DNA from 3 places in the Solibacillus sp. FSL W8-0372 genome. Region 3 is predicted to be linked to each of the others. Evidence: riboswitches for the same ligand, from Rfam matches in the RefSeq annotation. Region 3 holds a riboswitch; each other region holds the start of a gene.
The links. A riboswitch is a leader RNA that binds a small molecule or an ion and turns the genes downstream of it on or off. The one in region 3 is predicted to bind cobalamin.
Positions count from the first base shown of each region.

Region 1: another riboswitch for cobalamin. It lies ahead of MKY13_RS05390 (hypothetical protein); the one in region 3 lies ahead of MKY13_RS07495 (glutaredoxin).
Region 2: another riboswitch for cobalamin. It lies ahead of MKY13_RS02520 (ABC transporter substrate-binding protein); the one in region 3 lies ahead of MKY13_RS07495 (glutaredoxin).

Region 1 covers NZ_CP150204.1:1,124,456-1,127,708, forward strand. The annotation lists gene MKY13_RS05380 (metal ABC transporter permease) at 1-795, shown strand, start outside; gene MKY13_RS05385 (Fur family transcriptional regulator) at 792-1,202, shown strand; cobalamin riboswitch at 1,255-1,437, shown strand; gene MKY13_RS05390 (hypothetical protein) at 1,596-2,156, shown strand; gene MKY13_RS05395 (ABC transporter substrate-binding protein) at 2,143-3,096, shown strand; gene MKY13_RS05400 (bifunctional adenosylcobinamide kinase/adenosylcobinamide-phosphate guanylyltransferase) at 3,162-3,253, shown strand, end outside.
Region 2 covers NZ_CP150204.1:498,401-501,653, reverse strand. The annotation lists gene MKY13_RS02525 (iron ABC transporter permease) at 1-697, opposite strand, end outside; gene MKY13_RS02520 (ABC transporter substrate-binding protein) at 681-1,637, opposite strand; cobalamin riboswitch at 1,777-1,969, opposite strand; gene MKY13_RS02515 (acyl-CoA dehydrogenase family protein) at 2,074-3,243, opposite strand.
Region 3 covers NZ_CP150204.1:1,538,845-1,542,097, forward strand. The annotation lists gene MKY13_RS07480 (ribonucleoside-diphosphate reductase subunit alpha) at 1-28, opposite strand, end outside; partial or broken gene MKY13_RS07485 (ribonucleotide reductase N-terminal alpha domain-containing protein) at 354-1,064, opposite strand; gene nrdI (class Ib ribonucleoside-diphosphate reductase assembly flavoprotein NrdI) at 1,067-1,429, opposite strand; gene MKY13_RS07495 (glutaredoxin) at 1,426-1,650, opposite strand; cobalamin riboswitch at 1,796-1,982, opposite strand; gene MKY13_RS07500 (ATPase) at 2,156-2,479, opposite strand; gene MKY13_RS07505 (PadR family transcriptional regulator) at 2,695-3,006, shown strand; gene MKY13_RS07510 (DUF2812 domain-containing protein) at 3,008-3,253, shown strand, end outside.

The DNA of each region.
Region 1 (3,253 bases), 410 kb from region 3:
GCACCGCTTCTTGGAGTGTTCATCGTTGTTCGTCGATTGTCGTTAATAGCAGATGCTTTATCACATGTAACACTTGCCGGTATTGCCGGAAGTCTATACTTAAGTCAGTCATTTGCAGGGCTGGCATTGCTAAACCCTATTTATCTAGGTATTGTGGCATCTGTAAGTGGCTCGATATTGATTGAGCGTTTACGTCGACTGTATAAACATTATGAAGAACTTGCAATTCCGATTATTATGTCAGGTGGTATCGGAATTAGCGCGATTTTAATTTCATTGGCAAGTGGCTTTAATACGGATCTGATGAGTTATTTATTCGGCTCAGTTTCCGCTGTATCGCGCCAGGATTTGTATGTAGTGATGGCGATTGCAGTCGTTGTCGTATTATTTTTAGTTCTGTTTTTTAAAGAGCTCTTTGTTTTATCGTTTGACGAAGAATATGCTAAAGCGAGTGGCTTACCTGCAAAGTGGATTCATCTATTGTTTATGGTTGTCGTCGCATTAGTCATTGCCGCAAGTATGCGTATCGTAGGAATTCTACTTGTCTCAAGCCTAATGACATTACCGGTAGCTGCTGCAATGCGGTTGGCCCGTGGATTTAAAGAAGCCATTATTTTGGCCATTGTATTTGGAGAACTGGCAGTAATTATTGGATTGATTTCTGCATTTTACTTAAACTTAGCACCTGGTGGAACAATTGTTGTCACGTCAATCATTATTTTATTGTTAGTTATATTTATCAAAAAAATTGTGTTAAAAGTATCGATTAAATCGAAAGGGGAAGAAGTACTGTGAATGCAACGCGCGCGTGGGAAATATTAAAGGAAAACGGCTATAAAAAGACCGATAAAAGAGAATTGATTTTGGATATGTTTGCAGCTACTGATAAATATTTGACTGCCCGTGATTTGCTGTCAGTATTGAAAAAGGATTTCCCTGGGATGAGCTTCGATACGATCTACCGTAACTTAGCGACTTTTGTTGAGCTTGATATTTTGGAAGAAACGGAATTAAACGGCGAGCGCAATTTCCGCATGCATTGTGAATCAGACCACCATCATCATCATTTTATTTGCCGTGATTGCGGTAAAGTAAAAGAGCTGTCCGTCTGTCCAATGGAAATGCTTGGTGAAAAGTTGCCGGGGTATACTGTAGAAGCGCATAAATTTGAGATTTATGGCAAATGTCCTGAATGTTTATAAAATTTAGTTTGCATAAAGTTTTTTATATGCTAAAGTGATAAAGACAAATTGAATAGATTTGCAGGAAAAAGATGCATGATGCATAAATGGGAATTCGGTGTAAATCCGAAGCTATATCCGTAACTGTAAGCGTTGATGAAAATAAGTGTAATACCACTGCTAATATAGCGGGAAGGTACTTATGAGTAAAGTGAAACGCAGAGCCAGGAGACCAATCTTTTTCTTATCGTAACATCCCTCTTCGGAATTAAAGAGAATGTACGGCAATCACTGATCGAATGAGCGTTTTGCACCCTTTTATTGATTTTTGAAGCCATCCATTTTCTTATGGGTGGCTTTTTTTCGTTCACTCAATAATTGCGAGGAGGTACAACTTGAAGTGAGGAGAACTTTATGAAAAAGGATATTCGTTATTCCTGCTATCCGTTTATGCGGGAAAAATCAAGCTGTGTTGACTACGAGATTCGGACAGATTCTTTAACAACACGAATCGGCGCAGTATTTCCAACATTAGTCGATGATGTATTAGGTCAGATTGTGCTTGAAGATTTAAAGGAAATTCAACCATTAGCCTATCATGCCAATGGTTCGGTCCGCGGTAAATTAGCCATTACATCAGAAGATTTAAAATGGTTAAGCGATCGATACGATTTTTATGTAAGTGAAGTCGGGGAAACGATTCAGCAGTTTGTCTTGCCACAAGGAATCGAAAGTGCCGCAAGACTTCATATTTGCCGCAGTGAGGCGAAAAAGTCTTACAGAGCATTACATAAAGTAAGCGAAGAAAGAGAAGTGGATAAAATTCTGTTTGATTTTCTCGGGCTGCTTGCCAATGTATTTTTTGTCATGGCGGTCTATATGAATCAACAGCATCATCAAGAAGAAATTCCATTCATCTCAAAATCTTATCCAACAAAAAAGAAAAAAGGAGTTACAACAAATGAAATTGAATAACAAATGGGTAGTTGCTTTAGCAGCAACTTTATTATTAGCAGCATGTGGATCAGATGAGGAAAAAACAGATATGGACGTTCAAAATGAGGAGCAAGCTGCATCCAAAAATGATGGCGCTCCTTATACAGTTGTCGATGACCGTGGTGTTGAGGTAACATTTGATGAAGTCCCGGAAACGATTATTTCATTACAGCCAAGCAATACAGAAATTTTGTTTGAACTAGGGGTAGGTGAACAAATTATTGGTGCAACGGACTTTGATACATATCCGGAAGCCGCACAAAAAATTGAACGTGTTTCAACGTCTACAGCCATTAATGCAGAACGAATTTTGGAATTGAATCCGGATGTAGTTGTGGCATATACAATTGGGGAGGAAGCACAAATTGCTCAACTGGAAGATGCGGGTCTGAAAGTATTTGTTATTGCTTCTGCCACGACATTCGATGATGTTTACTCAGATATTATTCAGTTGTCTGAAGTAATGGGTATCGAAGAAAAAGGTGAAGAAGTTGTAGCCGATATTAAAGCACAAATTAAGACAGTACAAGAAAAAACAGCAACAGTCGATACGAAGAAAAAAGTGTATTACGAAGTGTCCCCAGCTCCGGATCTTTGGACAACCGGCAACAGTACTTTCCAGCAAGAAATAATGGATTATGCGAATATCGAAAATATCTATGCTGATCAGACGAGCTGGATTAGTGTGACAGAAGAGGATGTTATTACTCGCAATCCCGAAATTATTATTTCACCTGCAACTTATATGGAAAATGCGGTTGAAGAAATTTTAGGACGCACAGGCTGGAATAAAATACAAGCAGTCAAGGAGCGGGCAGTTTACTTAGTGGACGGAGATATCATGTCACGTCCTGGACCGCGTATTGGTGAAGCCGTTGAAATTATGGCACAATCAGTATACCCAGAGCTGTTTAAATAGTTATAGAATAGAAGAACATGCCTTAGTTGGGCATGTTCTTTTTGAACTGGAAAGGAGGCATACGATTGATTTTTATAACAGGTGGTGTACGCAGCGGTAAAAGTGCTTTTGCAGAGAACTATGCGAGGCAGTTAGGCGAAAATAAGTCGCTTTACTA
Region 2 (3,253 bases), 1.0 Mb from region 3:
CATTTACCCCTAAATATTGAGCACGTTCCTCTCCATATATCATTGCATTCAGCTCACGGCGGTTGAACCATATAATACTCGTACCGATAATCATGAATGGTAAAATCATATTTACATATGACCAGCCACGCATCGATACACTACCAAGCAGCCAACCAATAATTGCTCTAAGCTCTTCCCCCGTTAAAGCAACCATTAATGAGATACATGAACCTAAAAACGAGCTAAATATAATTCCTGTTAAGATTAACGTTTCCATTTTCATAGAACGATCCACAAGTCGCGCAAATGTTAATACTATGACCATTGTACATGCGGCACCTGCCATACTGAATACTGGTAATGTAAATGCACCAAGAAACGGAATCGATATACCTAAAAAAATTGTCATAACGGCTCCGACTGATGCACCTGATGAAATCCCTAGCGTATAAGGATCGGCCAATGGATTTTTTAATAGCCCCTGGAAAGCCGCCCCTGCAATCGCCAGTGATGCACCAACGATTGCGGCTAAAATTACCCGTGGCATTCGAATTTTCCACAGTATACTGTAAGCTATCGGATCTGTCGTTTTATCCCATAATGTCGAAAGGGGGATATTAACCGTTCCAAATGATACTCCGATCCACAAGCTGCAAAGAAGCAATGCAATGGAAGTAGCATAAGCATATATATATTTTCTATTCTTTAAATACATCTGGATAAATTGCCTCACCTAGTGATTCAATACCTTCTACAATACGTGGACCTTGGCGACTCGTCGTATCCCCATCTACGACATGAACATTGCCATTTTTAATTGCATCCATTTCGTTATAGGCAGAGTTATTTACGATGCTTTCATAGTCGTTTTCATATGTTACAATCACTTCGTCTGGATTACTATCAACAAATTGCTCAGAGCTATACATCGGCCATCCAAGCTCTTGTACTGCATTTTCTACATTTAACACTTCTAGCATTTCATTAATAAATGTTTCTTGTCCTGCTGCATATAAGTCCGGCTCTGTGCCCACTACGATAAACACAGATTTTTCTTCTAAATCAGCCACTTTAACTTCAATGTCTTGAATTCCTTTTTGAATGGATGCAATCATCTCTGTTGCCTCCGCGGTTTTCCCTGTTAATTGCCCAATTTGTTCAATAGTCGTATATGTTTCTTCAAATGTTGTAGTATTTTTCACTACAAATACAGGAATGCCCACTGATTCAAGCTGCGCAATACCTTCTTCGTTAAAGCTATAAAGACCTGATTCATGAGCTACTACTAGATCTGGCTGCAATGCAATCAATTGTTCCAAGTTAAATTCCATCCCACCGACTTTTTCTTTTGTCTGAGCTTCTTCCGGGTAATTATCATTATCGGATACTCCAATAATTTGTTCATTTAAGCCTAAGCCAAATAATATTTCTGTATTCGATGGAATAAGGGAAATAATGCGTTCAGGAGCTTTTTCCACTGTCACTTCTTTGTTTAAAGCATCCGTTACCGTTATAGGGAACTGTGCTTGTTCCTCAACCATGTCTTTCGATTGTTGAGCTGAATCTTTTTCTACTGCTGTTTCTTCAACCCCACAGCCTGCAAGAAGCATAATTGAAATAATTCCTGTTGAAGAAAGTCGCTGCCAAGTTTTCATATGTAATTAATTCCTCCTAAAATTGTTCTAACTTGTTATTTTACACAAAAATAAAAAGCCTCCTACATACTAGGAAGCTTTATGAAAGCAAATAAATTCAAATAAAAAATTCATTCACCACATCCTATCCGCGTAGGTATTAATCGGGCATTATAAAGGCAGGTCTCCTGGCTTATGCATTAACGTTTATGAGCTGCCTTCCCGAAAATTTCAGTGGCATATAGCTCCAAACTAGCAATTACAGTGGCGGGACCGCATCGGATTTGAACCGATTTCCCTTTTACTTCTTACTTTAATTAGATATAGTAAGAACCTTTATAGTACATATTTAATTAATATTTTTATTATAGCGGATATTTCACTTAATGTATGCAAAATTACCAAAGTTTCAGATAATTTGTTTATAATTCAGTTTCTGCGTAGTAAATAACACAGATCATTCTTTTGTTTTTAAATTGTTTTCAATTGCTGTCTCTGCTAAACGCTTAATTGTAATGTCATCCATTGGTGGATTGTGTAAGCCTGCACGTACATCACGGTAATAGCGTTGAAGTGGGTTGGACCGTTGAAGACTCTTTGCGCCAACTAAACGCATCGCTTTATCAACGACTTCAATCGCTGTATTTGCCACAACATGTTTAGCAATATTGATTTCGTTAACTAAGGTCGCCTTCTTCGTCGGGTCATCATACAGTCTTGCTACCCCATAAATAGTAAAACGAGCTTTTGTTAATGCTAAATCCATTTCTCCGATGAGCGTTTGAACATTCGGCAATTGTGCAATTGTCCCTTGAATACTATTTGGTGAATGGCTATTCGCAAAATCAACCGCATAATCACGTGCTGCCTGTGCAATCCCTAAATAAGTCGCCGGGATAAGCAGTAACCAGCCGTTTAACTTAAAACCTGTTGTATAGTTTGGGATTTCCACTAAGTTCGTCTGATCAATGCGTACATTGTCGAGCACTAAATCATCGCTTCCCGTACCGCGCATTGATGCCACATCCCACGTGTTTTCGACCAATACTCCTTCAGCTGTTTTCGGAACAAGGAAAAACCCTAACTGATCCACATCTTCAATCCATGCAGATACTAAAAAATAATCGAGATCCGGTGCACCGCTCGTATAGTTTTTACGCCCGTTAATTATATAATGTTCGCCATCACGTTTTGCGGAAGTCGCCGGACGCCCACCACGCACTGGACTTCCCATCGCAAACTCACTTACTGCACGATTTACTGTCGCACCATTTGCAATTTCTCCACCAAACCAATCAAGCTTTTGAGGATTCCAGTAACGGTTTTCAAAAATCTCGCCTACATTTTGAATTGTCCACGAAACTGCCAACCCCGTACTTCCGCAATAGCTTGCCAATGTTTCATGTAGTAAAAGCGCATCATATACGGTGAAGCCATCTCCACCGTATTCCTTTGGCAACGTTATTTTTGTATAGCCAATTTCGCGTAGCTTTTGGAAATTTTCAAATGGAAATGTCGCTTGCTCATCTGTTTGTTGTGCCAATTGCTTTATACTCTCTGAAATTGTTTCGAGCTTTTCCAACCATTGTCGCTGCTCGTCCGTTTCAATAAATAATTCCTTGCTCATGGAAAGCACC
Region 3 (3,253 bases):
ATACGACACCGGAGCCGTTACGTTGCATTTTGTTACTCCACTTTAATGAAGTGGGGCTAGGTCATTTCTGCCTAGCTCTCTATGTCGCCATAGAGATCAGACTATATCTTCACTTTGCCAAAAAAGTTAACAGTTGTGAAACCCAACTCTATTGGCAAAGGCGTGGTTCGGGTTAAAATATTACTATAATAACCTCTTAGTCGTTGAACCTTCAACCGTACTAGGTTGCTTGGCTGCGGATTGTCTGCAATCTTGGATTTTTAGGGTTCGCTACCAGATTGCTCTGTAGAATCCTACCTTGATATACTCAGACGTTCCCGCAATTGACCACGTTTTAATTGGGCCAATGATTAACCCAATTGATTCGAATAAGAGAACGAGTTTTCCAGCAGTTTCGCAACTGGCATAACTCCACTCGCACGGTTTAATATCCCTTTAATTGGATCACCTAATGGACGCAGATCGGTTAAGTTTACTCCGACACCGCCTCCTAATCGGGAAAGCTCTAGGCAATAGCCGATATTTTCGGAAATCGAGTTCATTGTGTCGTCCATCGTCAGCTTAAAGCATGATACTAGTTCGCCACGCGCTTTTTTCCCGCTGTTAAGAGCAGTTGGTGTTGCCGGCTGATAGGCAGTCATGACCGCTTCAATGGCCTTTTCCGCCAATGCTTCATCACCTTGTGCTAAATAAAGGGCAATAATAACGATTCGGTCTTCATATTTTTCAAGAATTTCTTTCCCGTCTCTGCTTTTCATCGCATAGCTATCGTAAAATTTCGAAGCACTCATAAACGAGGGGAAACGGAATTTGTATGAATATGCTTTTTTATACATCCGTTTAATAAAATCCATAGAGTACATTTCAAGAAATTCCTTTTCATAATAGCCTTCATCAATTAAATAGCGTACTTTTTCCTCAATATCGATAAAGTAGCGTAAACGGACATTGACGTCTTCCAGGAAATAGCGGCGTGTTGCTTCTTTATCTTTTGCTAAATCCAGTTCACCGGTAGCGCGGTAACGATTTAATATGTCATTGTTTAATTTTAAATATTGTTTCATCATTAAACCTCTTTCCAAATGGAATAATAGTAATTTTTAATGGTTAAGTAGTTGGATTGAGTCCCACGTAATTCTAGTTTTTCAATTAACGGAATGCCATATTGTGCAGCTAATAAATCGCCTGCACGTCCAAAAAAGGCATGACCGAAATTACGGTTCCCGCTTACGATAATTCCTTTGCATTGATTGTAGTTCGCAGTCATGAACTGGTCGACGATAGGGGGGACAGAGCCTAATCCATCCGTATATGTAAATAAAAGATACGGCGCATCGATTTTATCCACATCGGCTATATCCTTCGCAGGTAAGCCAAGTTTTTGCACGATGTATCGTACATTGCCAGTTCGTGAAGCATAAATGATCATGCAGTTATTTCAGAAATTCGGTTAATAATGGAAGTGGGCTCTGCAATAAATTCACCATTTATTTCAAATAAAGGTACGGAAAGAAAACCTGCATCGATTACTTTCTGCTTAGCTTTTTCATCCTGGTCAATGTTGATGACTTCGACTTCCAAATTGGCAGCATCAAGCTCAGATTTTACCCATAGGCATTTTGGACAAATAGTTTTCGTATAAAGTTTCATTAATAGAATCCCTCGCTATATTGATATTTACTGTGCTGTACGTTCTAAAGAAAATATAAAAAAGGCTATCCCGGGAAAAAAGGATAGCCTGAAATGGAAACGTAAATGGAAAAATTGCGCCTCCATTTCCTATTCCCCGAAGAAATGTACGTAGTTTTAACATGGCAGGTCTCCTGGCTTTGCGTCATCCGTCAGACATACCTTCCCATGCACGTGGCACAGTGGCAATTTTAGTCTTCAGTCAGCATTTACAGTTGCGGGGACAGCGTTGGATTTGCACCAAACTTCCCTTTTAAACTACATTTAGTAGTACCGTGATAAAAAAACACAATATATGGTTGTGAATTGAGTATAAGCCGTTCCAAAGTAAAAGTAAAGGAAAGAAATATAAGTTGATCATCTATTGTACTTTTTTAAGAGAAAGTTGACAGAACTTATACCTATACAAATCAAAAAGGAACTAAAAAACACATTGCTCAATATTTCGAATGAACAATGTGCCATATTATTGCTTTAATTCTCTTTGCCACATGACGTAATTATAGGTTGCTTGTATAGCAAATAAAATGGTGATGAAAAATGTTATGAAAATAAACAACTTAGAAAATCCTAGCGTTAAATATATGACTCCGATTGAAATTATACATATTGGCATCGAATAGACAGTACGCCAAAATTTCCGGCGGTATGAAAGTGCATAATAAGCGAACTTAAAGCCTTTATCAACTTTCGGTTTTTTTCTGTAATAAAGGTAAAAGCCAAGCAAAGTAATAAAAGAGACGACAATAGGGATGACGAGACTCAATGCAATTAGGTTTAGAAAAGTCACTGTAGCCCTCCTTATTTTATGGTTCTATAAATCCATTATATCGGAGAGAGAAAGGCATTTCATTAATTAGGTGTAGTTACCTAATTTTTACTTAATTTCTAAAGTGGTTTAGAAGACAAATTACCAATATATTCTATTTTATATCTTGACACTCGATATATATACATTTTAAAATATGTGTATCGATATATCGACAGTCAATATATGGAGGGCTTATGATTCCTTTATCAGAACCAACGTATTTAATTTTATTAGCATTAATAAAAGAACCGACGCACGGCTATGGCATTATTAAAACAATTTCAGAGGTAAGCGAAGGGCAGTATGAAATTGCACCTGGAACGCTTTATGGTGTGTTAAAGAATATTGAAAAACAAAAGTTAATTGAAGTCGTTGGTGTTGATTTAGACAACCGAAAGAAAAAGATTTATGCCATTACAGATGCAGGAAAAGAGGCGCTAATCGATGAACAACGACGTTATGAAAAGCTATTATCATTTACATACAAATTAAGTGGTGAGGGATAAGATGGCAATTACACGAACATTGAATAAAAGATTTAATTCATTTGAAGCTGAAGAACAATGGTTAAACGAGCTCGCCCAAAGCGGTTGGCGCCTTGTAGATTACGATAAAAAAGAAATCGGTGAAAACTATTATGTATTTCAAGTTGATTTAGATGCTGTAAATATGCGATACAAAATTGATTTCAGAAGTTTAAAAGATAAAGAAGAGTTTGATGATTATAAGGAGCTTTTCCATGAAGCTGGCTGG